One region of the Ruminococcus sp. 1001136sp1 genome, then DNA from elsewhere that is predicted to be linked to it. Evidence: riboswitches for the same ligand, from Rfam matches in the RefSeq annotation. Region 1 holds a riboswitch; each other region holds the start of a gene.

What was found. A riboswitch is a leader RNA that binds a small molecule or an ion and turns the genes downstream of it on or off. The one in region 1 is predicted to bind cobalamin.
Region 2: another riboswitch for cobalamin. It lies ahead of ABHC48_RS02170 (cysteine-rich small domain-containing protein); the one in region 1 lies ahead of ABHC48_RS13530 (ABC transporter substrate-binding protein).
Region 3: another riboswitch for cobalamin. It lies ahead of ABHC48_RS18110 (hypothetical protein); the one in region 1 lies ahead of ABHC48_RS13530 (ABC transporter substrate-binding protein).

Annotation. Positions count from the first base shown of each region.
Region 1 covers NZ_JBDPGY010000014.1:61,898-72,543, forward strand. The annotation lists gene cobA (uroporphyrinogen-III C-methyltransferase) at 1-2,006, opposite strand, end outside; gene ABHC48_RS13500 (bifunctional precorrin-2 dehydrogenase/sirohydrochlorin ferrochelatase) at 1,999-2,484, opposite strand; gene hemA (glutamyl-tRNA reductase) at 2,474-3,703, opposite strand; gene ABHC48_RS13510 (CGGC domain-containing protein) at 3,871-4,227, opposite strand; gene ABHC48_RS13515 (sirohydrochlorin cobaltochelatase) at 4,224-5,012, opposite strand; gene ABHC48_RS13520 (ABC transporter ATP-binding protein) at 5,035-5,808, opposite strand; gene ABHC48_RS13525 (iron ABC transporter permease) at 5,805-6,890, opposite strand; gene ABHC48_RS13530 (ABC transporter substrate-binding protein) at 6,892-7,884, opposite strand; cobalamin riboswitch at 8,002-8,200, opposite strand; gene ABHC48_RS13535 (type I restriction endonuclease subunit R) at 8,306-10,646, opposite strand, start outside.
Region 2 covers NZ_JBDPGY010000002.1:43,153-53,798, reverse strand. The annotation lists gene ABHC48_RS02195 (aldehyde dehydrogenase family protein) at 1-1,003, opposite strand, end outside; gene ABHC48_RS02190 (class II aldolase/adducin family protein) at 1,076-1,942, opposite strand; gene ABHC48_RS02185 (EutP/PduV family microcompartment system protein) at 2,198-2,671, opposite strand; gene ABHC48_RS02180 (BMC domain-containing protein) at 2,678-3,055, opposite strand; gene ABHC48_RS02175 (phosphatase) at 3,335-4,048, shown strand; gene ABHC48_RS02170 (cysteine-rich small domain-containing protein) at 4,172-4,480, opposite strand; cobalamin riboswitch at 4,941-5,129, opposite strand; gene ABHC48_RS02165 (GDSL-type esterase/lipase family protein) at 5,242-6,288, opposite strand; gene ABHC48_RS02160 (C40 family peptidase) at 6,458-7,813, opposite strand; gene ABHC48_RS02155 (N-acetylmuramoyl-L-alanine amidase family protein) at 8,097-9,617, opposite strand; gene ABHC48_RS02150 (diaminopimelate dehydrogenase) at 9,928-10,646, opposite strand, start outside.
Region 3 covers NZ_JBDPGY010000027.1:17,341-27,986, reverse strand. The annotation lists gene hisZ (ATP phosphoribosyltransferase regulatory subunit) at 1-804, shown strand, start outside; gene hisG (ATP phosphoribosyltransferase) at 801-1,436, shown strand; gene hisD (histidinol dehydrogenase) at 1,485-2,798, shown strand; gene hisB (imidazoleglycerol-phosphate dehydratase HisB) at 2,795-3,382, shown strand; gene hisI (phosphoribosyl-AMP cyclohydrolase) at 3,511-3,855, shown strand; gene ABHC48_RS18115 (VanW family protein) at 3,969-5,399, shown strand; cobalamin riboswitch at 5,475-5,676, shown strand; gene ABHC48_RS18110 (hypothetical protein) at 5,874-8,897, shown strand; gene ABHC48_RS18105 (ABC transporter substrate-binding protein) at 8,955-10,154, shown strand; gene ABHC48_RS18100 (iron ABC transporter permease) at 10,199-10,646, shown strand, end outside.

The DNA of each region.
Region 1 (10,646 bases):
GAAGGCATGAAATCCGGATAGATTCCTCTTTCCAGAAATTTCTTCTTTGTGCCCTCACCGATCACCGCGATTTTTGCATTTCCAAGAGAACGCAGGTCGATCTTCTTTTTCTCCATTTGCCTGAAGAAAACTTCCACGCCTGCAGGACTTGTAAATACCAGCCAGTCATAGCTGCGGATATGAGAAAAGGCCTGGTACAGTCTGCTCTGATCCTCCAGAGGGATAATACTGATGGATGGAAGTTCCAGTACTTCTGCACCTTTCTCCCGAAGAAGGGCCGCAGTTCTGGAAATATTCTCCTTGGGCCGGGTGACAAGAATCTTCCAGCCTGCCAGAGGTAATTTCTCATACCAGGCAAAATCATCTGCCAGAGTGCAGACCTTTCCTACTACAATAATGGCCGGTGTCTGGATTTTCGCCTGATCAGAGGCTGTCTTTAATGTAGCGACAGTTGCCACGACTCTTTGCTGACCAGCCGTAGTACCCTTGGATAAAACAGCAGCCGGCATATCCGGATCCATTCCAGCTTTCATAAGGCCACTGCAGATATCCTCCATGGCAGTGATTCCCATGAGAAAAACAAGAGTTCCTTTCGTATGTACCAGCGCCTCAAAATCAATGTCGTACTCCATTCCCTTGCGCTTATGTCCGGTGATAACATGAACAGACGAACAGAAATCCCGATGTGTCACAGGAATTCCGTTATATGCAGGTACGGAAATCGGGGAAGTCACACCAGGAACTACTTCATAAGGAATGCCCTCCTTTGTGAGAAGCTCCAGTTCCTCTCCTCCTCGTCCAAAAAGGAAAGGATCGCCGCCTTTCAGACGTACTACCCGGTTGCCCTTTTTTGCCTCATCAGCAAGAACCTGGTTAATCTTCTCCTGGGGCATAGTATGGTGGCCGGCACGTTTTCCCACATTGATCAGTTTTGCAGAAGCAGGAATTCTGGTCAGGATTCCCTGTCCTACCAGGCTGTCATAAACAACCACATCTGCCTGTTCCAGAACCTGGGCACCTTTCATTGTAAAAAGCCCCACATCTCCAGGACCAGCTCCCACCAGCCAGACTTTTCCCGGTTCTTTTTTGTTGTCTTCCTGCAAGCCAGACTCTTTGTATTCCACTTTGCAGCGCTCCTGCAGTTCTTTTGCAAGAGAAGTTCCCAGTTTTTCTGCATTTGAAGGATTTCCTGTTTTATATCCTTTCAGATAATGTCCAGTCTTTTCTTCATAGTAAAGACCGGTAAGTTTCAACTGACCATCTTTGATTTCTCCATAGGCAGCTACCGGAGAGGTACATCCGCCATTTAAATATTTTACAAAGGCTCTCTCTGCTGTTGCAGCCTGATGGGCCTGCAGATCATCATACCCTTTCAGAAACTCATAATCCAGACCATCAATTCCCTGAACTGCAAGAATTCCCTGTCCCGCTGCCGGAATCATTTCTTCTGTATCAAAATACCTGCTGATCCTGTTTTCAAGCCCCAGACGTTTCAAACCGGCGGCTGCAAGAACTAACGCAGAATATTCTCCACTATCCAGCTTTTCCAGTCTGGTCTGAAGATTTCCACGAATACTTTTCACCTGCATATCCGGGTAAATTTCTTTCAGCTGCAGCTTTCTGCGAAGGCTGGAACAACCGATAGGCTTCAAAGGATCCAGAACATCACAGCCTTTTGGGAGAACCAGCACATCTCTTACGTCTTCCCTTTTTGAAAAAGCAAGTATGGGGAGCTTCTCCGGGACTTCCATAGGCATATCCTTCAGGCTATGAACAGAAAGCTGACTTCTGCCCTCTAAAAGCGCCCGATCCAGTTCCTTTACAAAAAGGCCTTTTCCTCCAATCTTATCCAGAGTACGGTCCAGTATTTTGTCTCCTGTAGTCTTCATGGTCAGGATTTCCACATCCATTTGCGGATGCCTGCATACAATATAATCCTTCACCATCTGGCTTTGCAGTACGGCAAGCTTGCTTTCCCTGCTTCCGATCACAACTTTTTTATTCATAACTATCCTCATCTTTTTCCAGTTCTTCCAGAAGTGCCTGCATTTTTTCTCTTACTGCCTTAGCCTTTTTGTGATTGACACCGCTGGCCGTGATTCCCACTACAATATCATCCTTCAGACAAATTCCGGGAAAGTAAAAATCGCACAAATTCTTATCACTTGCAACATTTACATAAATTCCCTCTTCTTTACAGGTACGGTAAATTTCCTCATTTAGCTCACTGTTATTCGTAACAGCCAGCACCATATAAGCCATAGAGAAATCCGATTTTTTCACAGGACGGGGCTGGATCTGAATTTTTCCCAGCTTGCCCAGTTCCCAGAGATCTGCTGTCATCTTCGGCGCAATTACTGTAATATTCCTGGTAAATAATAATAATGCTTTCACTCTTCTTGTGGCAATGGTTCCCCCACCCACTACCACAATGTTCTTATCCGATAGATCCACATACAGTGGGAAATAGCGCTTATTTTTCATATGTTTTCTCCAGTCCTGCTACACATTCCAGAAATGCTTTCTCATTCACACTGTCTCTCAATGCAAACAGCATTTTATTTATAACCTTCCCCATTGCAGTATCCACTGCATTTATCAACTTCTCTTTTTCCTGCTCATCCATCTGTGTGTTTTTCAATGGCTTCATGATCCGCAGGTTAAAGTCATTCACTGCATTCTCTTTGATTTCCTGAATTCTTGGTATCAGTTCCTTACCATCTAACCATTTAAAAAATTCATCCATCTGATCTCTCACGATCAGTCCTGCCGCCTCAAGATTTTCCTGAAGCTCAGCCGGAGTTTCTTCCATGCGGAAGCTATCCATATCAAACAAGGTTATCCCTTCGAATTTTCCAACCTCCGGTTCAATATCCCTTGGAACTGCCAGATCAATGAGAACAATACTTTTTTCCAGTTCCAGATTTTCAAACAGTTCCTCACGCAAAGTAAAATTCGGACTTGCCGTAGCACTGACTACAAGATCACACTTAGGCAGATAGTCCATTCTTTCGCCATAATTAATTCGTTTACATCCAAATGGAATATTCACCATTCCGCTGCGATACTGACGCACGGTTACAGTCACATCTGCACCGGCTTCCATAAGAGCCTGGGCTGCAACCTTTCCCATTTCTCCATTTCCGATCACCATGCAGACCTTATCCTGTACGCAATAGCCCTGTCTGTCAAGCATTTCTATCGCCTGATGGATCACAGACGGATTCCCATGAGAAAATGGTACCTCAGTTTTAATCTTTTTTCCTGCTGTTACAGCCATTCGGAAAAGCACTTCAAGGGCTCCATCTGTTGTAAAATGCTCTCTGGCAATTCCCAATGCATCTTTTACCTGAGTAAGAATCTGATCTTCTCCAAGTATCTGGGATTTCAGACCTGATGCAAGGTAAAACAGATGTTCCACAGCAGCATGGCCTTCACGCTTTGTAAAATATATCTCGTACTGATCATCATTAATATTTTTCAGTTTACAAAGCTCTTTATATAAAGAAAGCTCTGCCTCATCATCCACACTTGCCCATACCTCCAGGCGATTGCATGTAGAAAGAATAATACAGCCGTCTATTCCCCGCTGTTCCTTTAATTTTTCCATAGCCTCCCCTGCATTTTTTCTGGTAAATGCAAACAAGGCTCGTATATCTACGGGAGCCATACTATGGTCTATTCCAATCATAGAAATACTCATCTTATGTAATTCTCCTTAAATATCATTTTCTGCCACCGCTCATTTTACTAATTCCTGCGTATATTGTCAATAAAGCCAGGCAAAACACAGCAATAAAAAAGCTTCCAGACAGACTATTTTCCACAATCTGCCTGGAAGTTTCCCCTATACGATTTCTCTATCCTGTTTCAGGATTCTCTGTGAGTTCCTCTTACCACCTGGATTCCCCTGGATTCTATCATCTCACAGATTTTGGCAATTCGTGGGCACTCTTTTTTCTCCCTGTCCAGACGACAGGCTCCCACATGCATTACCTTAATTTCTTCGCTGACCAGCCTGTCTATTTTTTCCAGAATTCCCTCATCTACATCCGGTTCTTTGGGATTTACACTTTTGCATCCATTACAGGTCATCATTGCTCCCAGAAATGTGTCCGGAGAATATCCATCAAAAAAGTCACTGCGATTCTGAAAGGCCTTCAGGCATCCCACTCTGGCACATACATTATTGGAGTGAAGGCAGGTCAGTGTCCCAATTTTAATCATACCGCTTCCCTCGCATGTTCCACAAAGAGTTTTCGAATACTTTCATATTCCCCCAGTCCTTTCAGAACGGTCTGCACTTCATAGCCAGCTTTGCTGATGATATTTTTCCAGGAGTCTTCTTCCTCTCCTGCCATGTCATTTTTCGCATGGTCACCGGCAACGATCATAAACGGTGCAATTACCACTTTTTTTGCCCTGCATTTTCCAAGCTGTTTCATGACCTGGTCAATTTCAGGATAACCTTCCACAGTTCCTACGATCACATTTTCATATCCCATATCCTCGAACCTGTAATCCAGTGCGGCATAAACGGCATTTGCGTAGTGCTCGGTTCCATGCCCCATAAGCACAAGTGCCGTCTCCTTATCTTTAATTACAGAAAACTCATCTGCAACCGCTTTCACCACGTATTCATTGTCTTCTTCTGTTGTAAGCAGAGGAGCTCCGAATTTCACAGACTGAAAATGATCTGCATACGCCAGAACATCCTTTTTCATAAGATCATTTTCCACACCGTTCATTACATGAGTAGGCTGAATGATCACCTCTGTAATTCCATCCTTTTTCATACGCTCCATTGCTTCTGCCACATTGTCATAGTGAATATGATCTCTCTTTGCAATTCTGGCAAGGATCATCTTGCTTGTCCATGCGCGATAAACTTTACAATCTGTAAAAGCAGCTCCAATTTCTTTTTCAATTGCATCAATGGTCACTGCTCTGGTATCCTCGTGACTGGTGCCAAAGCTGACTACAAGGATCCCTTTTTTTGCTGTATCGCTCATTCAGATTTCCTCCACTTTTCCTTTATTTTTTCACATGCAAAGGATGGTATGTAACATTCAGCATGCCGTATTCATCCTTTTTTACAGTTGCATCTACTTCATACAACATATGTATAAAATCTTCTGTAATGACTTCTTCCGGAGTTCCGCAAGCCACCAGACGACCGTTCTTCATGGCATAGATCCGGTCGCAGTATGCTGCTGCAATATTCAGATCATGCAAAGCACCGATCACAGTGACCCCAAGACTTTTTACAATATCCAGAAGCTGGAGCTGGTATTTGATGTCAAGATGGTTGGTAGGCTCATCCAGGATCAGACAGTCAGTTTTCTGTGCCAGAGCTCTTGCCAGAATGATTCGCTGCTGCTCACCGCCAGACAAACTTGAAAAAACACGGTGCCGATAGGGAAGCATTCCCACTTTTTCCAGACATTCTTCCACGATCTTATAATCCTCGGCATTATCCCGTTCCATGGTTTTCTTATGAGGAGCCCTTCCCATCATTACAATTTCCTGTACGGAAAATTCAAAATTATAGTAGTTGTGCTGGGACACCACTGCCAGTGCTTTTGCAGAATCCTTTACCTTATATTCGTTCAGCGGTTTTCCATCCAGGATGATCACACCGGTATCTGGCTTCAGTACACGGTAAATACATTTCAGCAATGTACTTTTTCCACTTCCATTTGGTCCTATGATTCCTACAAATTCCTTTTCCTTTATGGCTGCGTCAATTCCCTTAAGAATCTCATTTCCGCCAAGCTCTACATGGATATCAGAAGCTGTCAGTTTCATGATTTCTCACCTCCGAATCCATAAGATCTGCGTACCAGCAGATAAATAAAGCAAGGTGCTCCGATCATGGATACCAGGATTCCGATTGGGACTTCACTCTTGGGAATAATGATCCTGGAAGCAACATCTGCCCAGATCAGGAAAATGGAACCGCTAAGTGCTGACAGTGGAAGCATTTTCTTGTGATCGGTTCCAAAGAACATTCGTACCACATGAGGAATAATGAGTCCTACAAATCCAATGATACCTGCGGAATATACCACAAAACCGATCAACAGTGCTGTCACTACAAGATACACCTGACGATATCTGTGCAGGTCAGTTCCTAATGTGATGGATACCTCATCTCCAAGCAGCATCATATTGAGAATACGGCTCTGGGTGCAGAAAAACAGGGTTGCTATAAAAACGCAGGGAATAATCACAGCCAGATTTTCCCATTTCGCACCTGCCAGACTTCCCATCAGCCAGAAAGTAACTGTCTGGATTCCATCTCTGTCGCCCGCAATATAGACAACAAAGTTTGAAAATGCACTGCACACACTTCCAAGTGCTGTACCTGCAAGCAGAAGTCGGACTGAATTTGCCCGGCCTCCTATATTTGCAGTGATCTGTACCAGTACAGAAATAAGGAAGGCTCCGATAAATGCGCAGATTCCAATAGAGTTGGAGCCAAATACGGCTCCAACTCCAAGAAAGATTGCCACTGTTGCACCAAGAGATGCACCAGAGGAAATACCAAGAATATACGGATCTGCGATCGGATTTTTCACAATGGCCTGCATTACCACACCTGCAACTGCCAGACCCATGCCAACGGCTGTTGCAAGAAGAATACGGGGAAGGCGGATAAACCATACAATATCGGACATGGCTCCTACACCATAAACCTCCGGATCCCCGATTCCAAATACTTTATACAAAATTACACTATACACATCTTTCACAGAAAGATCTACAGAACCAATGGTAACTGCAGTCAGAATGGATATCACCAGAAGCACAGTCAGTAATATCACCGCCAGCACATAGATCGGCTTTCCATGAAAAATTCCATTTTTAAAATCCGGTTTTCTTTTCATTTTATTCGTACAGATCCGGATATAATGCTTTTGCAAATGTCATAATTCCATCATAGGTTCTGACACCGCTGCAGTATACTTCATTCAGGTTTACAGAGAATACTTTGTTGTTCTTAACTGCTGAAAGGCTTGCATATGCAGGGTTATCTGTAATATCAGCGATAGCCTCATCAGCTGTCATAAATCCATCATAGTTGATCATGAATAATACGTCCGGATCAGCTGCAATCAGATCCTCTGCACCAACGTTTTCAGAGTTCTCTGCACCAAGCTTCAGCTCCGCACCAAGTGTCTCCGGAATATTTCCGCCAAGTGTCTCTGTTCCATATACACGGAAGGAATCTCCCTCATCCTCAAGAACTGCTACAGATAACGGGTCTGTTCCTTCTACATGCTCTTTTACTTTATCAATCTCACCCTTCATCTGATCAACGATTTCTTCTGCCTTGTCTTCGCAATCAAAGATCTTGCCAAGGTTCAGGATATCCTCATATTCGTCTTCAATTGTACGTGGGAACTCAGAAGCCGGTCCCTTTGCAGCACTGTTCAGGGACATGTATGTATTTACATCTCTCTCCTGCCAGAAGCTTACATCAGAAAGCCAGTCATCACTGAAAGAAGAATACCATGCCGCAATAAAATCAGGCTCCATTGCAACAACTTCCTCTTTGGATGGCTTGGTATCCATATACTGAATCTTGTCAAATTCATCTTTTAAATCCTCACGCACATCACCGTCCAGACCGCAAGCAGCTACGATCTTATCACCGAGACCAAGTGCCAGAAGCTCTTCGATATTGGAGTTTGCATATGCAAATACTTTCTCCGGAGCTTTCTCAAAAGTCATTTCAACCGGTTCGTTCTCATAATTGTAGGTTGTGATTGTTACGGGATAATGGCTGTCTCCATCCTCCGCAAATACAGTTGTTCCCATTCCCAGGCTGAGAATTCCTGCCAGACATAACATTCCTGCTGCTGTTTTCATGTTTTTCATGCTTTTTCTCCTTATTTTTTCTTTTGTTTTTTTGTTTTTAAAAGAAAAAAGTCCGCTTCCATGAAAAAGCGGGCATCACAAAAAAACATGATACGAAAGACAGCACTTTACACGGAAGTTTCTTTCTATGAACCAAGCAGGTTTCCTGGCTTACAGCTTAAATCCCCATTCCCTTCTCACATAAAAATGCAATGGATATGAATGTGGCATAACTGAATACAGTGACCGGATCGTTCAGGATTCTCACCTGATTCCCTCTTCTGAAAGCAGTACAAATTTTATATATTTTTTCAGCACTTGGCACATTTATTCTTTTAAGCAGAATTATTATAACTTACCCCTTAAATAAAGTAAAGATATTTCTTTAACAATGTTTTTGATTTTGAATATAATATAGGCATCCCCTTCCTTACTTATATATCTATTTCCCATACGGTGCCGTGTCTTCAGCAACCATACCCAATTCCGTTTTCGGAGAATAGGTATACACCTTGCTATTCTCAGCGTAATTCTCCATATCATTATTATCTGTCCATAGCTCACACTGTGTCATCACGGTCTGCACTGCATCATCCATTCCTTCCGGCGGATAGCGATGCTTTTTGAGCAACCGCTTAATCATCATACGCATTTTCGCTCTGGCAGAATCCCGTTTCTGCCAATCTATTGTTCTGTTCTTACGCAGTGTATCTGCCAGTTCCTTTGTAATGGCAATCAGTTCTTCGTTTTCATAGAAATCCTTAATGGCCTCCGGCTTTGTCAGCGCATCATAAAATGCCAGTTCATCAGCAGTCAGTCCAAGCTTGTCTCCCTCTTTATGAGCTGTCGCAATCTGTTTTGCCAGATTCAGCAATTCTTCAATAACCTGTTCATTGGTCAACATTCCATTCAGATACGCATTCATAGCACGCTGTATAATTTCACTGAATTTCTGCGATTTTACCACATTTGTATGACGGTAAATCTGCACCTGTTCCGCAATCAGCCTTTTTAACAGCTCTACAGCAAGGTTTTTCTCCTTCATTTTAGAGATTTCCTCAAGGAACTTTGGATCAAAGAGCGAAAATTCCTGATTTATATCTGAGAAAAGGTTAATGACGCCTTCGCTCTGAACACTGGCTTTCAGAAGCTCGTTAATGCGAGCATTCATTTCTGGCAGAGAAATTTTCTTCCCCTCTCCCTGATTCATCAATCTTGTAACAAGCACACGAACAGATTCAAAGAATGCCGCTTCCACACGCAGCTCTTTTTCTGCCAGAGAGGAACACAGCGACAATGCTTGCCTGAGCAGCAATGCCTCTTTCAGGAAATTCTCTCGTTCCTGTTCTTTATTCACAGCGACAATAAAGTTGACCGCACCGCTGATTGCCTTGGAACGCTCCAAATCCGTACCTGTCATAAACTTGGAATAATCATAACCGTGGAACAAATCCCGACAGATAGACAGTTTCTCAAGGAACTTCGGATATGCAACCTTGGCAACATCGGTATCACCGTAATTCTTCCTATCGCGAGTAGTGTAGTCATTCATTGCCTGCTTCAATGCAGAAGCAATGCCAACATAATCGACAATCAGACCGCCTTCCTTATCTCCAAATACACGGTTTACTCTGGCAATAGCCTGCATCAGATTATACCCCTGCATCGGCTTGTACACATACATGGTTGCAAGAGATGGCACATCAAATCCTGTAAGCCACATATCCACGACAATGGCAATCTTCAGCGGACTATCATTATCCTTAAACTCCTTTGCCAGCTCATCCTTATGGTGTTTATTGCCGATGATTTTATTCCATTCTTCTGGATCTTTGTTACTACCTGTCATAACAACAGCAACCTTATCCGTCCATCCGGGACGAAGTTGCAAGATACGCTCATATATCTTCATGGCAATAGGGCGTGAGTATGCTACGATCATTGCCTTACCTGTGAGCAGATTCGCACGATAATTTTCATAATGATTCAAAATATCGTCCACAAGGGAGTTGATAGTTTTCTCATTGCCAAGAATGGCTTCCATCTTCCCCAGTTCTTTTTTGCTCCTTTCGATAACCTCTGAATCAGCATTTTTTGCCATAATGTCATATTCTTGGTCAATGAGCTTCAAAGTCTGCTCATCCAGTTTCAGCTTGATAACACGGCTTTCATAATATACCGGACGGGTAGCACCATCCTCAACCGCCTGTGTCATGTCATAAATATCTATGTAGTCACCGAACACTTCACGAGTGTTGCGGTCTTTCATAGAAATCGGCGTTCCGGTAAATCCGATAAAAGTTGCATTCGGCAGAGCATTGCGGATAATACGAGCAGAACCGATTTTGATTTCACCTGTCTTGACATCGACCTTTTCTTTCAAACCGTACTGCCCACGATGAGCTTCATCCGCCATAACCACAATATTTCTGCGCTCAGAAAGGCAATCAAAGGATTCCTCAAATTTCTGCATCGTGGTAAAAATAATGCCGTTTGCTTTTCTACCGTCCAGTAATTCTTTCAAATGCACCCGGCTTTCGGCATGAACTGGGTCTTGACGCAGAAAATCCTTGCACTTGGCAAATTGCCTGTAAAGCTGGTCATCCAGGTCGTTGCGATCTGTGATAACTACGATGGTCGGGCTATCCAAAGCATCTTGCAGACAATGGGCATAAAACACCATCGACAGCGATTTGCCGCTGCCTTGTGTATGCCAGAATACACCACCCTTGCCGTCTGTCTCCGTTGCGTGTTTCGTGGAAAGTACTGCCTTATTGACAGCA
Region 2 (10,646 bases), on a different contig from region 1:
TTACTCCGATCATGGAAAGTAATGTTCTTGCGTCACGTCCAACGCATTTACGGTTCAGCTTGCCGCCTGCAAGAACAACTGCTGTAAGTTTATCCTGTTCTTCTTTGGAAGCAAGGTAACAGTCATTCTCACTTACCAGATAATGCATAAGCTCATCTGTAATAGAAGCAACTGCTACGATTTCCTTCTCTGCGATACACGGAAGGTTGTTATCGAATGTACATCCGTTTACGATATCCTGAGCAGCTTTTCTTACATCTGCTGTCTCATCTACAACTGCCGGAGGATTTCCTGCGCCAGCGCCGATTCCACGTTTTCCAGAGGAAAGGACTGCTGTTACAACGCCAGGACCGCCTGTTGCTGCGATAAGCGGGATATCTTTATGTTTCATCATAATATTGCTTGTCTCTAATGTAGGTTTCTCTACTGTTACTGCGATATTGTCCGGGCCACCTGCTTCCAGGGATGCCTCATTCAGAAGATTGATCGCATAAATAGAGGTTTTGATTGCTGCCGGATGCGGATTAAATACAACTGTATTTCCACCTGCCAGCATACCCATTGTGTTGCACAGAATGGTTTCACTTGGGTTCGTACACGGAGTGATTGCTCCGATTACGCCAAACGGTCCCATCTCGATCAGAGTAAGTCCTCTGTCGCCTGACCATGCTGTAGTGCTGAGATCTTCTGTACCAGGGGTCTTATCTGCTACCAGATGATGTTTCAGGATCTTATCTCCTACATTTCCCATTCCGGTCTCATCAACACCCATACGTGCAAGGATTTCTGCATTTTCTTTTGTTTTTCTTCGAATGCAGGTAATAATTTTTTCTCTCTGGTCCAAGGACATTTTCCGAACGATCTTCTGGGAAGCTTTCGCAGCCTCAATGGCCTCGTTCATATCTGTGAAAATTCCATGTTTACCGGCCGGAGCGTCTGCAATCTGCATTTTCGCCATAACTTCCTGTACAATATCCTGTACCATGCTCTCGCTGATTGGCATGAGATTGTTCCTCCTTAACAATTGCCTGCAGCTGCCTGATTCTCTCACAGCTGCGGCCTTTATATTTTCTGATTATTTCAGTCCTAACTGAGCCATAACCTGTTTGGTAATCTTAGCTACTAACTCTGCATCTGCATTAGCTGTATCTGTTGCCGGAGCATCGCAGTTGCCGCCAACGAAATCATACTGATATCCTGGGAACTGTTTATAGTCTTCGTTGTGACATGCACCACCGCAGTTATGGCAGTTCATGCCATCTTTGTTCTGGCAAAGGCTTGCCGGATGTTTTCCAGGCATACCGAATTTACGACGGATCTCATAAAGTTTCTTAATGTTCTCTTTATCAAATTCCTTCGGGCCTCCAAGAAGTTTGCTCTGATACAGAAGCTGTGCATAGAATTCTACGGACTCCATCTTCATGTATGCAGCGTTCAGGTCTGTGCTCCAGGTAAGAGCTCCGTGGTTCTCAAGAAGAACTGCATCGAAATATGGAAGATATTTCTCAAGGTTATCCGGAATCTCCATTGTAGAAGGTGTACCATACTCAGCGATCGGAACACATCCAAGAGCGATAACTGCCTCTGGCATGATTGGCTGTGTAAGCGGAATACCAGCAATAGCAAAAGATGTTGCATAAATTGGATGAGCATGTACAACAGATCCTACATCAGGTCTCTTCTCATATACTCTCATATGCATCTTGATCTCAGATGATGGTTTGAATCCCGGGTTAGCCTGAAGAACATTTCCTTTTGCATCTACTTTACAGATGAACTCTGGAGTCATAAAGCCTTTGGATACACCAGTAGGTGTGCAAAGGAACTCATTGTCATTCAGTTTTACAGAGATGTTTCCATCATTTGCTGCAACCATGTTGCGGTTATAGATTCTTCTTCCGATGTCGCAAATCTGTTTTTTGATTTCGTATTCGTTTACCATGCTTTTTTCCTCCTTAAGCACATTCAGGTGCGGTGGATTATGTAAGTTATAGTACCGCACCGGGTAACTTATCATGGCTAGGCATAGCTAGCCTGTTACTTTTTAGGTTATGTTGTAAGTTTACACCATTCCACATTATAAGTCAAGGTTTTTCCGTTGTTTTATGTTGTTTTATGTGGATTTTTTTCTGGATTGCTATGTTGTTTTTCGTGGTTTTGCTGGTTTTACTGTTTTTCCACATTTGACAGGTATTTTCTAATTCACAGGATCAGAGGCATCTTTTTCCCATGGCATTACATCGCCATCTTCCCTAAGATATTCCAAAATCTCCGGAATGCCCTCCTGCTGCCTGGAGTCTACATAAAAGATTTTTTTACAGCCGGCAAGCTCCAGCCAGGACGTGGCAAGTTTTACATTTGCATCCGGATTGTGGATTTTGGTAACAATTCCAATTACTTCACGGTTGGCCATACAGGTAATGCAAGGTGGAAAAAGGCAATACGGTTCCGTGGCAGATACCAGCAGCCCTACCACATCTGATTCATATGTATACAACGCCAGGGCGTGTCCCAGACCTTTCGTCTGGGCATACTCTCCTGGCGTATCTACGATCACATCAAAATTATTTACATATTGTGTTTTATGATAATGTATTTTTTCACCACGCAGGGCCTGGGTCAAAGTAGTTTTTCCAGCCTCGCTGCGACCGATCAGAACAAGTTTCCTCATATTCTGTCAAGTCCTTGTAATGGGGCATAAAGTAAAGCCCAGTTTATTTCCCACATAGTCCAGAATTGCGCTAGTAGAAGCTTCTACTTCCGACACAGTACCTGTGATGATCAGGCTTCCGCTGAAACGATCAACAAATCCCAGTTCAATGCCAGATGATTTCATCGCAATATCTGCCATAATGATAGCAGTTTCTGCCGGACTTACAGTCATGATCCCAATGGCCGCTCTTGAGTAATCCAGAGATGGATCAAGACCCAGCTTGGTGTAAAGAATCTTATCCGGATTGGCAATGATATGTGCCAGGGAAATCTGCTTGCCTGGCACAAGCTCCTGTACAATTCTCTGTTTCATTTCCGGAGACATATTATCTGTGTATCCCATTTTCTCCTCCTGAATAAAGAGTTTTTATTTTCTGATTTGATTATACCTTTCTGATTTCCAAGTGTCAACAAAAAGCAACACTTCTCTGCATGCGATGTGTGGTTTTTCTTGTACTGTAATGTTGTTTTTATTTGTTTTCTCTGTTTTTTCTTATTTATGATTGACATGTTTTTTGCCCTCTGGCATACTAAAGTTAACTGTAAATGGCTTTTTAAAACACTTTTATAGTGAAATTACCAGCTGCATATATTCACGTAATCTTGATTAGGAGATGATTTTATGTATCTTTCTGATATACACACACATTCTATTGCCAGCGGACACGGCACGACCTGCACCATCAGTGACATGGCAAAGGCAGCTTCCCAAAAAGGGCTGAAGCTTCTTGGAATCACAGACCACGGACCAGCCACTCTGGCTGCCGGAACTTCTTCTTATTTCCGAAGCCTGATCTATTCGCCCAGGAAGCGTTTCGATGTGGAATTATTATATGGAATTGAACTGAACATTCTGGATACCGATGGAAAAACAGATCTGCCACAGGAGCTTCTTGATAAGCTGGACTACGCAATCGCCAGCATGCATTATCAGAATTTCCGGCCAAAGACCAGGGAAGAAAATACTGCTGCTTTTCTGAACGTAATGAAGAATCCGGTTATAAAGATCCTGGGACACATTGATAATCCCCAGTATGACATAGATTACGACGCAGTTGTAAAATCTGCCAGTGAAAACGGTGTTATCCTTGAAATCAACGAAGCTTCCCTGGCGCCTTACGGATATCGGGGCGATACCCATGCCAACTGCGCGCAGATCCTGTCCTGCTGCCGGAAGTATCTGGTTCCAATCGTGCTTTCCAGTGACAGTCATGGAACAGAGCATATTGGAGACTTCACTTATGCCGCTGATTTCGTTCATAATGCTATGTTTCCAGAGGGTCTGATTCTCAACAACCAGATTCCGAAATTAAAGATGCTGTTAAGCATACGATAAAAAGGATCCAGCTTGCAGAATTCCAATGGAATTTTGCATTACGCAAAAACTCTCCGAGAAATGTAAATACGTAAGCTTAACTTCGTATATATTCCGGAGAGTTTTTTATACTTATTTCTTTGATTACTCATTTTCATTTTTATGATCTGCTTCTCTTACTTTCTGCATCATCGCAGCAAGTTCCTGATATTTTCCTGTCACATAACCGTAGTTTTTCTTCTTATGAGGGAGCTGACAATTCGTACAATCTTTAAATCCCTTCTCATTATATTTGAAATTTCCGCCGCATTTGTCTCCAAGGGCATAAAGCGGGCAATAGCAGAACAGACAGTTAAAGTCCTCTGGATCAGCTCCTTTATGGCATGGAAAATACTCACATTTCTTATGACTGAAATAAGCGTATTCTTTATCTTCCCAATATTTTTTCTCCATATTTCTCTCCTTATCTCATACAGCTCAAAACAAAATATTCTTTATATTCTATTTCGTAATGCCCCAAAATCAAATGCAAAAAAAGAATCCCGCTTACAGGAATAGAATACGGCCAGAGCGTGTTTAAAAAAGGCTTTCTGTAAGATGTGCGTCACACCCTGCAGGAGATTACGGGAATAATTCTACAAACAGGCTCAGGAAAAGTGTAAAAAAAATACCGCATATGCGGCTTCTGAATCATCATTATTTAAGAGGGAGCGATGCTACTCCGGGGTAGAATATGATCCGTTCATATATACGCGGAGGGAACGGTTTCATCCGAAGTAGTATCGCCTGCCATTTAATCTGTATAATTCTTCTGAACAGGCGATCATTCCATAAAAAATGTCCACTCACAAAAGCGGACAACATCTCAGGGCTGCGGATTCCCCAAAACTGGTTGTTACACTTTCATCGGAAGTTTAACCTCGCCATACCAAGCAGGTTTCCTGGCTCCAGGATCATCACATCCTCTCTCCTTCTCATGCGCAAGCACAATGGACTATAAGATTCGCTCCTCTGTTACAGTGACCGGATCGCTCAGGTTTCTCACCTGATTCCCTCTTTCTGCCAGCTTATAGCTGTCAGCACTTAATATGTTCACTATGGAATTATACTGACACCATAGTACCACCGGTCACTGTCTTTGTCAACCCTTTGAAAAGATTTTTGTTATTTTTGAAAAGATTTTTGTTATTTTTTTATCAACCAGATGTTGCTAGTCACGGCGTGACCAGCAGCGTCATTTTTTCCTGAATCTTCTCCACCAGGATTTTCGCTGTTCTTTCATGAGATCTGTGCCCTGGGTGCTGCCTTGATCCAAATTCTCCTTCCAGTGTATCCGGAAGCTTCACAAATTCTACGCGTTCATCCCCTGTTTTTCTTTTATAATTCCCCACCGCTTTCTCAAGCGTTGGTAAAATCTCATCTCCAAGCATTCCATAACACCACAGAATATAGCTTTCCGGATTACATACGCGCAGTTTTCTCAAAAAGTCTTCCACAGCCTTTCCAATCCTGTCCATATTCTTCGTGCCGCTGCTGTCGTTTGTCCCCAGATTCACCACGATCACATCAGGCTGAAACTTCTGGAAATCCCATTTTTCCATAGCACCCAGTTGTTTGTTTCTTTCTCCATTTAAAAGACCGCACACCTGCTCATAATATAGCGGGATTGCCTGCTGCTCATTGCCTTCCCAGGAACAGAAAACGCCCCAGCCGCTCTGACTGATGCAATTGTACACCGCGCCCAGTTCTTTTGCTGCCATATATGCATAATTATCCACGGCATTGAAGCAAAAGGAATTCCATGTCATTTCTTCTCCTGCACCGCTGCCGCCCTCACCAGAGGTAATGCTGTCCCCTATTACCTCCAATCTGAGCTTTGGTGTTTCAAGAGGTAAAAACTCACCGTCAGTTTCAACCTCCAGAAGCTGAAGCAATGTTTTTTCATCTGTGGGAAACGCAGGAGTATCACGAAGAAGCTTTACATTTCTTACCTTATCCCTTTCCATATTACGGAAAAGGCAGATTTCCTGTTCTCCCTTATTTACCATAAGCCGTTGGGACAATACGCCGTCTACGATCACATCCACCCATGGCTCAAAAACATCATAATCGGAGCGGATTTTCACCCATATTTCTGTTGCTTTTACATTCAGTTCAATTCCGGAAGCGGTCCAAAATAGTGTTACCGGTTCCAGACTGCCATTCGATCTTCCTAATATTCTTAAATATGGAATTTCCTTCATCTGATAATGGCTAAGCATTTTTCTCCACCTCTCATCTGGCTATACGAAATATTTATATTACGATTTTCAGACAATACTTTTATTCTTACTATACTTCTTTTTCCTTTGCTTTTCCACATTATTTTCAGTAAAAAGCCCCTTCCGGATTTTCATCTCCGGAAAGGGCTCACAAATTCATTTATTCAGATTACACAAGACGTCTTACAGAAGTAATCGTTCTGTATGCAGCATTATCGCTGACCTTGATGCCATCTCTGGCATTGGATGCATGGACAATCTGTCCATTTCCCATATAAATTGCAACATGTCCGCCATAGCAGATCAGGTCGCCTGGCTGAGCATCCGCATAGGATACTTCATATCCGGCATTCTGCTGCTCATAAGATGTTCTTGGAAGACTTACGCCAAAGTTTGCATATACACTCTGCACAAAGCCAGAGCAGTCAGCACCACTGGTAAGGCTTGTTCCACCCCATACATATGGGTTTCCAACAAACTGTGTTGCATAGGATACAACAGAAGAGCCGGAACCTGAAGAACTGCTGGCTGATGAACTGTCAGAAGAACTATCTGAGGAACTGTCGGAGCTGCTTGCCTCGGAATTGTAATCAACTGTATTGTCAGTATCAATTACATTACCATACTCATCGTATTCATAATCAGAAGATCCATCAGAAGAACCACTTACAACATTTCCATCTTCATCATACTGAACATCTTCTGAGGAATCATCTCCGTTCTGAGCTGCTTCCTGTGCTGCTGCAGCTGCTGCGGCCTCTGCCTCTGCCTGACGTCTTGCCTCTTCTTCTGCTGCAATACGTTCTGCCTCAAGCTGCTCAATTTCTGCCTGCTGCTGTTCCAGAAGGTTCGCATACTCAGTAGCCTGCTGCTGTGCGTATGCGATCTCATTCTCGCAATCAGCACTGTTCGCACGGGTTACATCCAACTGATACTGAAGGTTAGACTGCTGAGCCTCATATTCTTCCTTCATGGTCTCAAAATCAGCTTTCTCCTGCTCATACTGATCTTCTAACTTCTGAACCTCCTCAATCGTTCTTGCATATTTCTGAAGGCTCTCTCTGTCCTGCTCATACATCTGCTGTGTATACTCAGCTCTGGTAAGAAGGTCTGCAAGGTTATCTGCATTTAACATCATCTGGAACCATGCATTGTTTCCACCTTTTTCATAAAGATACTGAATACGTTTCTTCATGGCGCCGTACTGTTTATCCTTGGCATTCTGAGCCTTGGTCAGGTCACCCTGTGTTTTCTCAATTTCTGCTTCCTTGGAAGCGATATCACTCTCAAGAGTCTGAATGGAAACCATTACATTTACAAGATCAGAATTCAAAGATTCGATCTGGCTCTCAAGCTGCTGCTTCTGATCCCACAGGGCACTCATGCGTGCGTATGTAGCATCCAGCTGCTGGCTTGTCCAGGCCTGCTCTTCTCTTAAATCGCTCTCACGGTCAGCCATTACGCTTACAACCTGTGAGCCGCACATTAAAATTGCCAGTGTCAGACATACAATTCTTTTCTTCATGTTTCATCACCCTCGTTAATCTTTTTGATAATCTAAAAAGCTCAATTTGTAATATGTTTGCAACATTTCATTCAATCTTGCTACATATTAGCACACTCTTGCAAAGATTTCAACCCTAAATCGCAATAATTTTTAAAACTTTGTAACATTTCGTAATACATTTGTCTAAATAAGAGAACACAGAGCGTGTTTGTGTAACAGAGGGGGAATTCAAAGATTTCCGCTGTTACATAAAAAGAGAACCAGTATTTTCACTGATTCTCTCTTGTATATTACTTAACCATTATTTTCCAAACAGATCGTACAGAATCTGGTCTGCTGTCATATTGTAATAACCATCCGGATCAGAAAGTGTATCTCCATTCCATCTCAGATAGTTTCCATTTCGGATATAGTTTCCAACGGATGGATGATAGTTGAAGATGCTGTATCCGGAATACAAGGACATATATTTCTTCGCAAGGGCTGCCGCCTCACTGGAATAGCTTCCTGTAGGTGTGGTAGTTCCAGAAATCTGGACACCTGCCTGCGGAGTGGAATGAATGATAACAACACTCTTATCACTGCACTGTCCAAGAACGATCCATGTATGACCATCATTGTATCCGATATCGCCAGGCTTCAGTTCCCAGCCATTCTGTGACAGATAAGACTGATTTACGATTGAGCCCCAGCCTTTCCCCTTGTAATAGCTTCCAATTTCACCTGAAACCACTGTGTATCCATATCCTACACCGGACTGTGTCTGCATTACCTGATAAGCAGACCAGCCTACAAAGCCTGAGCAGTCAAATCCTTTCGCACGATTGGAAGTAGAAAGATCACGGTAATTATTGTAATCATAACTGGATGGATTCGCTGACCATTTATTATACCAGCTGGTCATGGTATCGCTGAGACCCTTTCTTGTGGAATCATTCCATCCGCCGCCCCATACGTAAAGTGCTTTTCCAACAGGTAAAAGTGCTCCTGCAAGATAATTCTTGATGGTCTTATTTCCTGTATTTCCATTCGGAGAAGGATCATCCTGCTTCTCTCCCTGGCATACACCAGTGCTGGAAAATGTATATGTAACACCATCAACAGTCTGTGTGCCTGTGTACATCGCGCCTGTAGTAGGATCAAAATAGTACTTTGTACCCTTGTCTGTATTCTCCACCCAGCCCGTCGCCATAGCTCCGGAGCCGCTGTAGAAATAATAGGTCACATTATTGATCGTCTTAAAACCAACTGCCATGATTCCATTGGTAGCAGTTTTCGATGTAGTGTCAAAATACCGCTTCACTCCTGATGAGCTAGTCAGCCAGCCAGTGGCCATAATTCCCGTTTTGGAAAAATAGCGGATATTTCCTTTGCTGTCCTTTACAAAACCGGTAGCTGCAACGCCTGATTTCGCGTAAAGGTAATAGGTCTTTCCGCCAAGCTTCAGCCACTTTGTCTTCATGTATCCGGTTGATGGTGCAAAGTAACGGCGCTGTCCCTTGGAATTGGAAAGCCATCCAGTTACCATAACACCTGCTTTGCTTGTGAAATAACGCTTTCTGCCCTTTTTATCTTTCACCCAGCCTTTCACCTGAACACCAGTAGATTTATTAAAATAATATTTCTTACCGTTCAGGGTAAGCCATCCTTTGACTTTCTTGCCGTTTTTATAGTAGTATGTTTTCCCTTTTACTGTACGGAATCCATTCTTCGTGGCAGCCTGTACATCTCTTGATGTACTATGGCATGTAAAACCGGCTGCCATAAGCATTACCAGCAGCAAGATACTCCAAAGTCTGAATTTTTTACATTTGTTTTGCATACTTACCTTCCTTTTTAATTAATCTGTTGCTGTCCACAGGTAATACTGCTGTCCAGCAAACACAACCCCTGTTATTATCATCTTCAAGTTTTTACAAAGTTGTTACAGCTTTATGTAGCTCATTATATTACAGTTTCCATCTATCGTCAACCCGAAAGTAAAACTCTGTAAAGTTTTCACAATATTTTCGTATTATTTTCTCTTTAAAAGCAATGTTTTCAAAGGTATTTTCCATAAAAAAAGAACAGCCCCACACAATGTGAAAGAACTGTCCTTTTATAAATTCTGTAATATTTCTGTTATAAAGTAATTATAACAGATGTTTTCTTAATTCTTCTCCACTCAGAGCGCTTAAGTAAGCAGGTGCTACATCAAATACCGTCTTGCAGCCATTCTGTCCTTCCTGGTTCATGCGGTATGCAGCTCTTGCATATGCAATGATTACAGAAGAAGTAAATTCCGGATTGGAATCCAGTTTCAGGCTATATTCGATCACATGGCTATTCTCATCGTTCCAGCCAGTCTTGCCTGTGCGGATTACAAATCCACCGTGCGGAATTCCGCTGTGGTCACGTTTCAGTTCCTCTTCGGAAATAAAATGTACTGTGGTATCGTATTCATCAAAGTAGTTCGGCATAGTCTTGATCTCATTCTCAATCCTTGCAAGATCAGCGCCTTCTTCAGCTACTACGAAACACTCTCTGGTATGTTTCTCTCTTGTAGTAAGCTCCGGATTCTTTCCGCTTCTTACTGCTTCCAGAGCAGACTCAACTGGGATGGTGTACTGTTTGCCATCCTTTACTCCTTTGATACGGCGGATTGCATCAGAATGTCCCTGACTTACGCCTTTTCCCCAGAATGTGTAATCCTTGCCGTTTGTCAGGATTGCATTTGCATACATGCGGTTCAGAGAAAACATTCCCGGATCCCAGCCTACAGAAATAATTCCAACATGACCGCTCTCAGAAGCTGCTTTGTCCACATTTGCAAAATGTTCCGGGATTCTCTTATGGGTATCAAAGCTGTCTA
Region 3 (10,646 bases), on a different contig from region 1:
AATTCCAGCTTTCGCGGAAGATTGAAAGAGACAACCCAGATGGGCGTTGAACGTATGGGCGATGATTCACCGGAAGCAGATGCAGAGATTCTGGCTATGACAGTAGAGTGTCTGCTTGCGACAGGACTTACCGAATTTCAGGTAAGCGTTGGGCAGGTTGACTATTATAAAGCGATTTTTGCCCAGACAGGCTTGAGCCAGGAAGAGGAAGAAGAGCTTCGGGAGCTGATTTCCCAGAAAAATTACTTCGGTGTGGAAGAGCTTGTAAAGAATAAGAACATGGATAAATCCCTTGCAAGAGTTCTTTCCCAGCTTCCTCAGATGTTCGGATCGACAGAAGTTCTGGAAAAAGCAAAATCCCTTACGGACAATCCACAGGCATTAAAGGCGGTTGCGCGTTTGGAAGAAATCTATGAGCTTCTGAAGGTTTACGGCTATGAGAAATATGTAACTTTTGATTTTGCAATGTTAAGCAAATATCATTACTATACCGGAATCATTTTTCAGGCTTATACCTATGGTACAGGAGAAGCGCTGATCAAGGGCGGACGTTACAACCAGCTGATGAAACATTTCGGCAAGCCTGCTGCATCCATCGGGTTTGCCATTGTAGTAGATAACCTTCTGATGGCTCTTTCCAGACAGAAAATCGAAATGGAGGAAGAGGAGGGCGTTACGGTTATCACTTACCGCAAAGAAAACCGTATCCAGGCAATCCAGAAGGCCAAAGAGCTTCGCGCCCAGGGCAGAAATGTAGCCCTTCGCCCAGAGAAAGTAACTAAGGTTTGTGAGGTGGAATTATGAGATATCTGACTTTTGCCCTTACCAAGGGAAGACTTGCAGACAAAACCCTTGCCATGCTTGAGAAAATCGGGATCACCTGCGAAGAGATGAAAGATAAGGATTCCCGTAAACTGATTTTTGTAAATGAAGAATTAAAGCTTCGTTTTTTCCTTGCCAAAGGACCAGATGTACCTACATATGTAGAATATGGCGCAGCTGACATCGGAATTGTCGGAAAGGATACAATCCTGGAAGAAGGCCGTAAGCTTTACGAGGTAATGGATCTTGGATTTGGAGCCTGCCGCATGTGTGTTTGCGGACCTGAAAGTGCCAAACCCCTTCTGAATTCAAACCAGCTGATTCGTGTGGCAACCAAATATCCAAACATTGCCAAAGATTATTTCTATAATAAGAAACATCAGACTGTGGAAATCATTAAGCTGAATGGTTCTATTGAGCTTGCCCCTATTGTAGGTCTTTCTGAAGTGATCGTGGATATCGTTGAGACCGGAAGCACACTTCGTGAAAATGGACTGAAGGTGTTAGAAGAAGTTTGCCCTCTTTCAGCAAGAATGGTTGTGAATCAGGTAAGCATGAAAATGGAAAATGAAAGAATCAGTAAGCTGATTGAAGATTTACGAAAGGTAATCTGAAATTACTGTTTTTTCTGGAATAAAATAAAATTGGAAGGATCGATCACAATGCGTACAGTAAGATTAACAAAAGAATCTACCAAAGATATCCTGGAAAATCTTTTAAAACGGAGCCCTAATAATTACGGCAAGTTCGAAGCTGCAGTAGCAGATATTCTTGCAAATGTAAAAGAAAAAGGGGATGAAGCTCTTTTTTCTTACACAAAAGAATTTGATAAAGTAGAGGTTACTCCGGAAACCATACGTGTAACCGAAGAGGAAATCGAAGAAGCCTATAAAGCAGTTGATGCTTCCTTACTGGAAGTTATCCGCAAGGCACTTGTAAACATCCGCAGCTACCATGAGAAACAGCGTCAGAACAGCTGGTTTACCAGTACCGAAAAAGGCACCATGCTTGGTCAGAAAGTAACACCATTAAATCGTGTAGGTGTTTATGTTCCAGGCGGAAAAGCAGTTTATCCTTCTTCTGTATTAATGAATATTGTGCCGGCAAAAGTGGCAGGAGTACCTCACATCGTTATGACCACACCTCCTGGAAAAGACGGTAAAGTAAATCCCTCCACTCTGGTTGCTGCCAAAGAAGCAGGCGCTGATGAGATCTACAAAGTTGGTGGTGCACAGGCAGTCGGAGCACTTGCTTATGGTACTGCAAGCATCCCAAAGGTAGACAAGATCGTAGGACCTGGCAACATTTTTGTAGCCCTTGCAAAAAAAGCTGTTTATGGACATGTGAGCATTGATTCCATTGCTGGTCCAAGTGAGATCCTTGTCCTTGCAGATGAAACTGCAAATGCACACTATGTAGCTGCAGACCTTCTTTCCCAGGCAGAACACGATGAGATGGCTTCTGCAATCCTTATTACTACCAGTACAGAACTGGCACAGAATGTAGAGAAAGAGATTGAAGGTTATCTGAAGGTTCTTTCCAGAAAAGAGATCATTGAGAAATCTCTGGAAAATTTTGGATATATCCTTGTTGCAGAAGATATGGATGAAGCGATTGAAGCAGCGAATGAGATTGCATCTGAACACATGGAAATTGTCACCAAAAACGCCTTTGAGGTAATGATGAAGGTGCGAAATGCAGGCGCTATTTTCATTGGAGAGTACAGTTCTGAGCCTCTTGGTGATTACTTTGCCGGACCAAACCACGTTCTTCCTACCAACGGAACAGCCAAGTTCTTCTCTGCACTTTCCGTCGACGATTTTATTAAGAAATCCAGTATTGTATATTATTCCAGGTCTGCATTACAGGAAATCCACAAGGACATCATCCAGTTTGCATCCTCAGAGCAGCTAACTGCACACGCCAACTCCATTGCAGTCCGCTTTGAAGAGGAAGATAAAAAGGAGCAGTCATGACAAGAGAAGCTACTGTTGAACGAAATACAAAGGAAACTAAAATTGCCATAAAGCTGAATCTGGACGGAACCGGAAAAAGCAGTCTGGATACAGGTGTGGGATTTTTCGATCACATGTTAGATGGCTTTACCCGCCACGGACTTTTTGATCTGGATATAAAGGTAAAGGGTGATCTTCAGGTTGACGATCATCATACCATTGAAGATACGGGAATTGTTCTTGGCACAGCTATTAAAGAAGCGGTTGGAGACAAGAAAGGAATCAGGCGTTACGGAAGCTGCATCCTTCCAATGGATGAGTGTCTTGTGCTTTGCGCCATTGATCTCGGGGGACGCCCGTATCTTTCCTTCGAAGGTACGTTTACCAGTGAAAAAATTGGAGATATGTCCACAGAAATGATGAAGGAATTCTTTTACGCCATTTCTTATACGGCAGCCATGAATCTTCACATTAAGGTTCTAACACCGGGAAATAATCACCATATGGCAGAAGCCATGTTCAAAAGCTTTGCAAAGGCGCTGGATATGGCGGTAGCTTATGATCCTCGTATTACAGATGTGCTTTCTACGAAGGGAAGTCTTTAAAGGCAGAACAAACAGAATTACAATTAAGACGATATGATATATGCCACTTGTTTTCATTTTTTTCGAATTGAGCATGAAAGCAGGTGGCATAATTGCAGAAGAATTTTTCATAAAGGAGTATTAAAAATATGGAACAGAACCAATTAAAGTCCAAAATGTCCTGGTCAGATTTCAAATTAAACAGTGACGGCATGGTTCCGGTTATTGTGCAGGATTACAAAACAGACGAAGTTCTTATGCTTGCGTACATGAACGAGAAAGCATACCTTACCACTCTGAAGCTGGGAAAAATGACTTACTGGAGCCGCAGCCGCAACGAGCTCTGGACCAAAGGACTAACCTCCGGTCATGTTCAGTATGTGAAATCATTGACTATAGACTGTGATAATGATACAATTCTGGCAAAAGTAGAGCAGGTAGGGGCTGCATGCCATACCGGAAACCGGACATGCTTTTTTACCCCATTGCTCTAAAGCCTGTTTGAAAAATCATTCCTGCAATCTGCACGCCCCACTTTGCGATATATTTTGCAGAAAGCCTTTTTCAAACACGCTCTAAAAAAGACTGCAAAAGGTAAAATTATTACATGAAAAAACAAGTGAAAAACGGTGTGATCAAAGTTCTGATCCTGGTTCTGATTCTGGCAGGTGCGTATGGGCTGTGGTGTCATTTTCTTACAGATAATGTAATCTGGAAGAAGCTTAAAATAAACGGCATAGCCATTCAGGGAATGACCAAAGAGGAAGCCATTGACGCAATTTCAAAAGATTTTCAGGAAAAATATGAGAACACACAGATGACCATTACCCTGAATGGAAAGAACTTTAAGGTATCCATCTATCCTGTTCTCGGTCTTGATGTAAAATCAATTGTAGAAAGTGCCTATGCTCTTGGACATGGTGCCTGGTTTACTCATGGAACTGACCGCATCGAACTGATGAACAGCAAGACAAAGGAAGAAGTCACCCTTATGCCAGAAGCCCGAAACAAAGACGAACTGGACAAGCTTCTGGAGGATGCTGGAATTTCAAAGGGATCCACCACTATACAGACTTCCTGTGAACTTACAGATACAGAGCTGGTTATCACTAAGGGAAAAACCGGAATCGGTCCGGATATGGATGCATTGAAAGAAGCGATTCTAAAAGCAATTTCCATAGAAGATTATGAAGCTGTTATCGAATGTCCTACTATGAAGACACCGCCAGAGGAACTGGATCTGGAAGCCTATTATGAAAAAGTACATACAGATGCCACAGATGCTTCTCTGGGGGAAAATAATGAAATTATTCCAGCAGTTACCGGAATTTCATTTGATGTGAAGTCAGCTGCAAAGAAGCTGGAAAAAGCAAAAGAAGGGGCAAAGATTACCATCCCCCTTGAAATAACCCTACCCGAAGTTTCTACAGAAGAGATAGAAGCCCTTCCTTATCTGAATCTTCTTGGTACTTATACTACATATGGCGGCGGTACCGAAAACCGTGTTGCCAATTTGAAGCTTGCCGTGGAAGCCTGTGATGGAGTGGAACTTCAGCCAGGACAGATTTTTTCCTACAACGATACTTTAGGTCCACGTACTGAGGAACGAGGGTACAGGGAAGCAACTGTAATTGTAGGAGGCGAACATGCCCAGGATATCGGAGGCGGAATCTGCCAGATTTCCACTACGTTGTTTATGGCATGCCTGCAGTCTGATCTGACCATTGTTGAGCGTCATAATCACGCTGCCCGAATTGATTATGTTGAGGATGGTCTGGACGCAGCAGTGGTGTGGGGAGGTCAGGATTTCCGTTTTCAGAATAATACTGCTTATCCAATTAAAATTGAAGCCTCTTACGATGAAAAAGAGGAAGCCGTAACGGTATCCATTTACGGAACCCAAACTGACAATAATACGGTAGAGATTACTACAGAGCATTCCGATCCAAACACCTGTAAAACCTACCGCAGTGTTTACGATGAGAATGGAACACTTCTCCGCACAGATGAAGTCGGGTACAGTAAATACAAGCAATAACCCTATAAATCTATTGATTTCGACATAACGGTCTGCTATAATGAGGTGAATTGAATAAATCCGTTTTCAGTGCCAGACATATCTGTCTGCTACAGCGTGCAGATTGTGAGAATATTTTTTCAACACGCTCTAAGAGGGAATCAGGTGAAAGTCCTGAACGATCCGGTCACTGTAACCAGGGAGTAGAATCCAGTGAAACCATTGGTATATTGCTGAGAAGGATGGATTCTGTGTTGATCTGTAAGTCAGGAAACCTGCTGAATTCGTTTAATGAAAGCTTCCGAAGAAAGTACTTCATTCTCATTAATATATTTGATAATACAATATATTGAATTTTTAGTGCCTGTTTTCTCAGAGGAAGCAGGCATTTTTTTGAAATAATCCTGTCAGGATTGCCCATTGTACAAACAGGCTCCAGAAGCAATTGGGATTTATTCAAATTATAAAATAATAGGAAGAATCGAGGAAAAAGAAATGAAAAGAAATTCAAAACGCTTTCTTGCACTGTTCCTTTCCGTCGCGATGACGGTCACTCCTGCTGTACTTACACAGGCAGAAAATGAGGATGCAAACGTACAGGTTTCTGTTACACCAACTCCAGAAACAGAGGCGGAGAAGACTGCTGTTGCTGCTGAGACTCCTGTGCAGGAGAACGCAACAGCTGAGGAAGAAAACACTGACACTACAGTAACTCCGGCAGCAGTGGATGCCTCTGCTGTGAAAGAGACACCTGCTGCTACAGAAACACCTGCCTCTGAGACCACTCCTGAGGTTACTGCATCACCTGCTGAAGAAAGCAAAAATGAGGAAGCAGAAGCTCCACAGCCTACAGCTGCACCAGAAACAACAGAAGAGGGCAAAACCGAAGAGACAGATAAACCAGAAACAAAGCCAGAGGATCTGAACCCAGATGGTTCCAACATGACCATTGACAAGGAAGATAACAGTGCATATAAAATGCTTAAAATCAAAAGCTCTTCTGCTGAATTAAATGGTGATAAAATTAAGATAACCCTCAATACTGACGGAAAGAACTATGAGAAGCTTTATCTTGGTTCTAAAGAAGATCCTGACGAAGCAAAAAATGCAGCAGCAATCGTTGGTACAGAAAATGAAGATGGTTATACTTTCATTTTTGAGGTTCCTGCCAGTGAACAGGTCCAGACTTTCAGCATCGTACCATTTTCTGTAAAAAATCAGAAATGGTACATAAATATGGCTTTGAAACTGAACGTTCCAGGAATGAAAGCCCCGGAACCAACAGCTACTCCAGAGCCAACTGCAGCCCCTGAGCCAACTGCCACTCCACTGCCAACTGCAGCTCCAACCCAGGCACCAGCCCAGAATGAGATTACAGATGCCGGAATCAAGCTTGTAAAAGAAAACGGTGATGAATTTGCAATGTTCGTAATCACCGGTTCCACTGTAAAGGTTTCGGAGGATAAATATATTGTCACACTTTCTACCGCAAAACAGAATTATGACATGATCTATCTTGGCAGTGCCAGTGACTCTGATAAAGAAGCAAATTCCATCAAAGGAGTAGAGAACAGTGCAGGAGGCTATACCTACACCTTTGAAGTTACTGCAAGCAAGGAAGCTCAGACAATCGCAGTCGTTCCTCATTCCAAGAAGAGCCAGAACTGGTACGCAAAGGGTATATTGACGATTACCGTACCGGCGGTTCCAGGATATGGAGAGGCTGCTCCAACACCGGAACCAACTGTTTCCCCAGAGCCTACCGAAGCACCGGTTGAGACTCCTGCACCAACTGAAACTCCAGTGCCAAGCACAACTCCGGAAGCAACCACCACCCCAGAGCCAACAGCAACCCCTGCTCCAGGCAGCTGTGCAAGCGGAATTTATAATATTACAGTAAACTCCAGTTCATCTATGTTCCGTGTAATTGACTGTGTCCTTACTTCCAAAAACGGAAAAATGACAGCTGTTCTTACTTTAAGCGGAACTGGTTACGACTATCTATGTCTGGGAACAAAAGAAGAAGCTACCGCAGCAGATTCCTCCACCTGGGTTCCATATGTGGCAGACGCAAATGGCAAATATACATATGAGATTCCTGTTGAAGCCCTGGACAATGGAATTGCAGTTGCTGCTTTTTCCCACAAAAACCAGATCTGGTATGACAGGATCCTGACTTTCCAGTCCAGCACTTTAAATAAGATAGGTGACGTACAGGATGATCCGCAGCCAGATACTGCTCCTGACACAACAATCACAGCAACTCCTGCACCCACTGCAAAACCAAATAAAAAACCGACAGCAACTCCTACACCAACAGCAACTCCAAAGCCAGACAAGAAACCGGAAGAGGAATCCAAATACGAATCTGACTTAAGCGGCGGAACAGCATCTGTAAACAGTTCTACTACATTAGCAGATGGAACCTATACTCCTGACAGTTTCTCCTGGTCTGGTGGTTCTGGAAAGGTCAGCATTTCCTGTAACAAAGTTACGGTAACAAATGGTCAGGCATATGCGACTATTGTATTCAGCAGTGAATATTACGGTTATGTAAAAGCCAATGGAAATAAATACTACGGTGCATGCGGCGGCGGAACTTCTACTTTCACAATTCCGGTAGCACTGAACCAGAATAATACGATCATTGGTATGACAACCAGAATGTCCCAGGCTCATGAAATCACTTACACCATTTATATCGCTTTAAAGGGTGCAAACGATCCGAAGAAAACAGACAAGGATAACCCGGCAGATGACAACAGCATGCTTTCCACAGGAAACAAGAAGCTGGATGATTCTGCACCAGAGATCACAGGTCTTGAGTATAAAGACGAAACTACTCTTGAGCATGCAAAATACTTTAAGCTTTATCACTACGCAAAGGGTATTACCCTTCTTGAAGTAGATATGACAACAGATACTGCAAGAAAACCGGAAACTGTTGATTCCGGAAAAGAAAATGCAAAAACAGAAGCTGCTGATTCCCAGGAACTTACAGGTACAGAAAAGCTCTACATGGGCAATGTTGTAAAATACCTGATCGTACCTGAGGGTGCTGTTATCCCTGCAGGACTTGATAAAGATGTAATCGTAATCAACCAGCCGGTAGAATCTGCTTATGTGGCTTCCACAGATGCTCTTAACATTTTGGATAAGCTTGATCTTACAGACAAAGTTACTGCTCTTGGAATGGAAAAAGAGGACTGTACGGTAGACAGCCTTACAGCTGCTCTGGAAGATGGTTCCGTAACTTTTGCAGGAAAAGATGAAGATACAGATTACAAAGCTCTTGTAAAGAGTCAGTGCGGTATTTCTATCCTTTCTTCTGATATTCTCCCGACAGAGGAAGCAGACACAGAAGCAAAAGAAAATCTTCTGAAAGATTCCGCAGAGAAATATTCCACTCTGAAAATCCCGTTTATCGTGGACCGTTCTGCAGATGAAAAGGATGACAATGCAAAAGCTGAGTGGGAAAAAGCTTACGAAGCAATTTTTGTAACTGATGAGGAAGAATAAATTACTATTCTTCACCATATGCACAGTAGCAAGAATAATCAGCAGGAGAAAATAAAAATGTATGACAAAAAGCTGAAATATAAAATTTTAAGTATTTTTGCAGCAACAGTTATGACATTTACTGCCATTACTCCGGTATGGGCAGAAGAGGAGAACCTGGAAGCAGATGCTTCCGGGGAGACTTCTTCTGACACATCAGAAAAAAATGCTGCACCTGAAATTGCAGGTCTGACCTATGAATCCGCCATGGATCTGTCTTTTGCAGAATGCTTTGACGTGTATTATTACAATGACGGTTACAAACTTCTGGACATCCATGATGATGCCAGATATCTGATCGTCCCAGAGGGCAAAGAGGCACCTGATGATCTGGATCCTGAAATCCAGATCCTTCAGCAGCCACTTGACACCATCTACATGGCAGCCACTTCCCCGATGGCATTGTTCGATGCAATCGGAAGTGTAGACTCCATCAAGCTGTCAGGTCTTGATGCTTCCGGTTGGTATATCCAGTCAGCAGCTGATGCTATCAATAACGGCGAAATGACCTTTGCGGGAAAATACGATGAACCGGATTACGAGCTTCTGGTAGGTGACGACTGTGATCTTGCAATAGAGTCTACCATGATCCTTCATGCACCGAAGGTACAGGAGATGATCGAAACTCTTGGAATTCCTGTTTTCACCGATCGCTCCAGCTATGAGAGCCAGCCCCTTGGACGTACAGAGTGGATCAAGCTTTATGGCGCAATGATGAACAAAGAAGAGGAGGCAAAGACCTTCTTTGACCAGCAGGCACAGGTTATTGAGAAGCTAAAGGACTTTACAAATACAGAAAAAACAGTTGCATTTTTCTACATCAATACCAGCGGTTCTCCTGTAGTACGTAATCCTAAAGATTATATTTCCAGCATGATCGAGATTGCCGGTGGAAGAAATGCATTCGCAGATCTTCAGGATGACAGTGGAAAAACTTCCGTTGCCATTACCATGGAGGAATTCTATAATACTGCGTCAGATGCAGATTATCTGATCTACAACTCCAGTATTGATGCGTCTGTAAAAAGCATAGACGATCTTCTTGCAAAAGAAAGTCTGATGGCTGATTTTAAAGCCGTAAAAGAGGGAAATGTCTGGGTAACTGATGATTCCATGTACCAGCATACAGATACAATTGGTGAACTGATCACAGATCTGAACCTGATGCTTACCGGCGGAAGTGAAGAGGATATGACTTTTCTTCATAAGCTGAGCTGACAGCAGGTTCTGTTGTAAATGAAACAAAAATGGAGAAAAATAAAATGAGCAATCAATCCGCTGGAACCAGCTTCCACATGGAAAATTTTAAGAGACGATCTCGTTACGCTATGGTTTTCATTCTGCTGATCCTGGCCTTTGGCCTGATCACAGTTTTGAATATCAACACAGGAAATGTTCATATTTCTCTGTCTGAGATCATAGATATCCTGCTGAAAAAAGCCACAGATACAAAAGAATACAGCATCATCTGGAAAATCCGTCTTCCCAGGATCCTGATGGCTGCCATTCTTGGAGGTGCCTTATCCCTATCTGGTTTTCTTCTCCAGACCTTTTTTGAAAATCCCATTGCAGGACCTTTTGTTCTGGGAATTTCTTCCGGTGCGAAAATGGTAGTAGCTCTTACCATGATTTATTATCTTGGCAGAGCCGTAAACGTAACTTCTTACACTCTGATCATTGCAGCTTTTATTGGTTCCCTGATTTCCATAG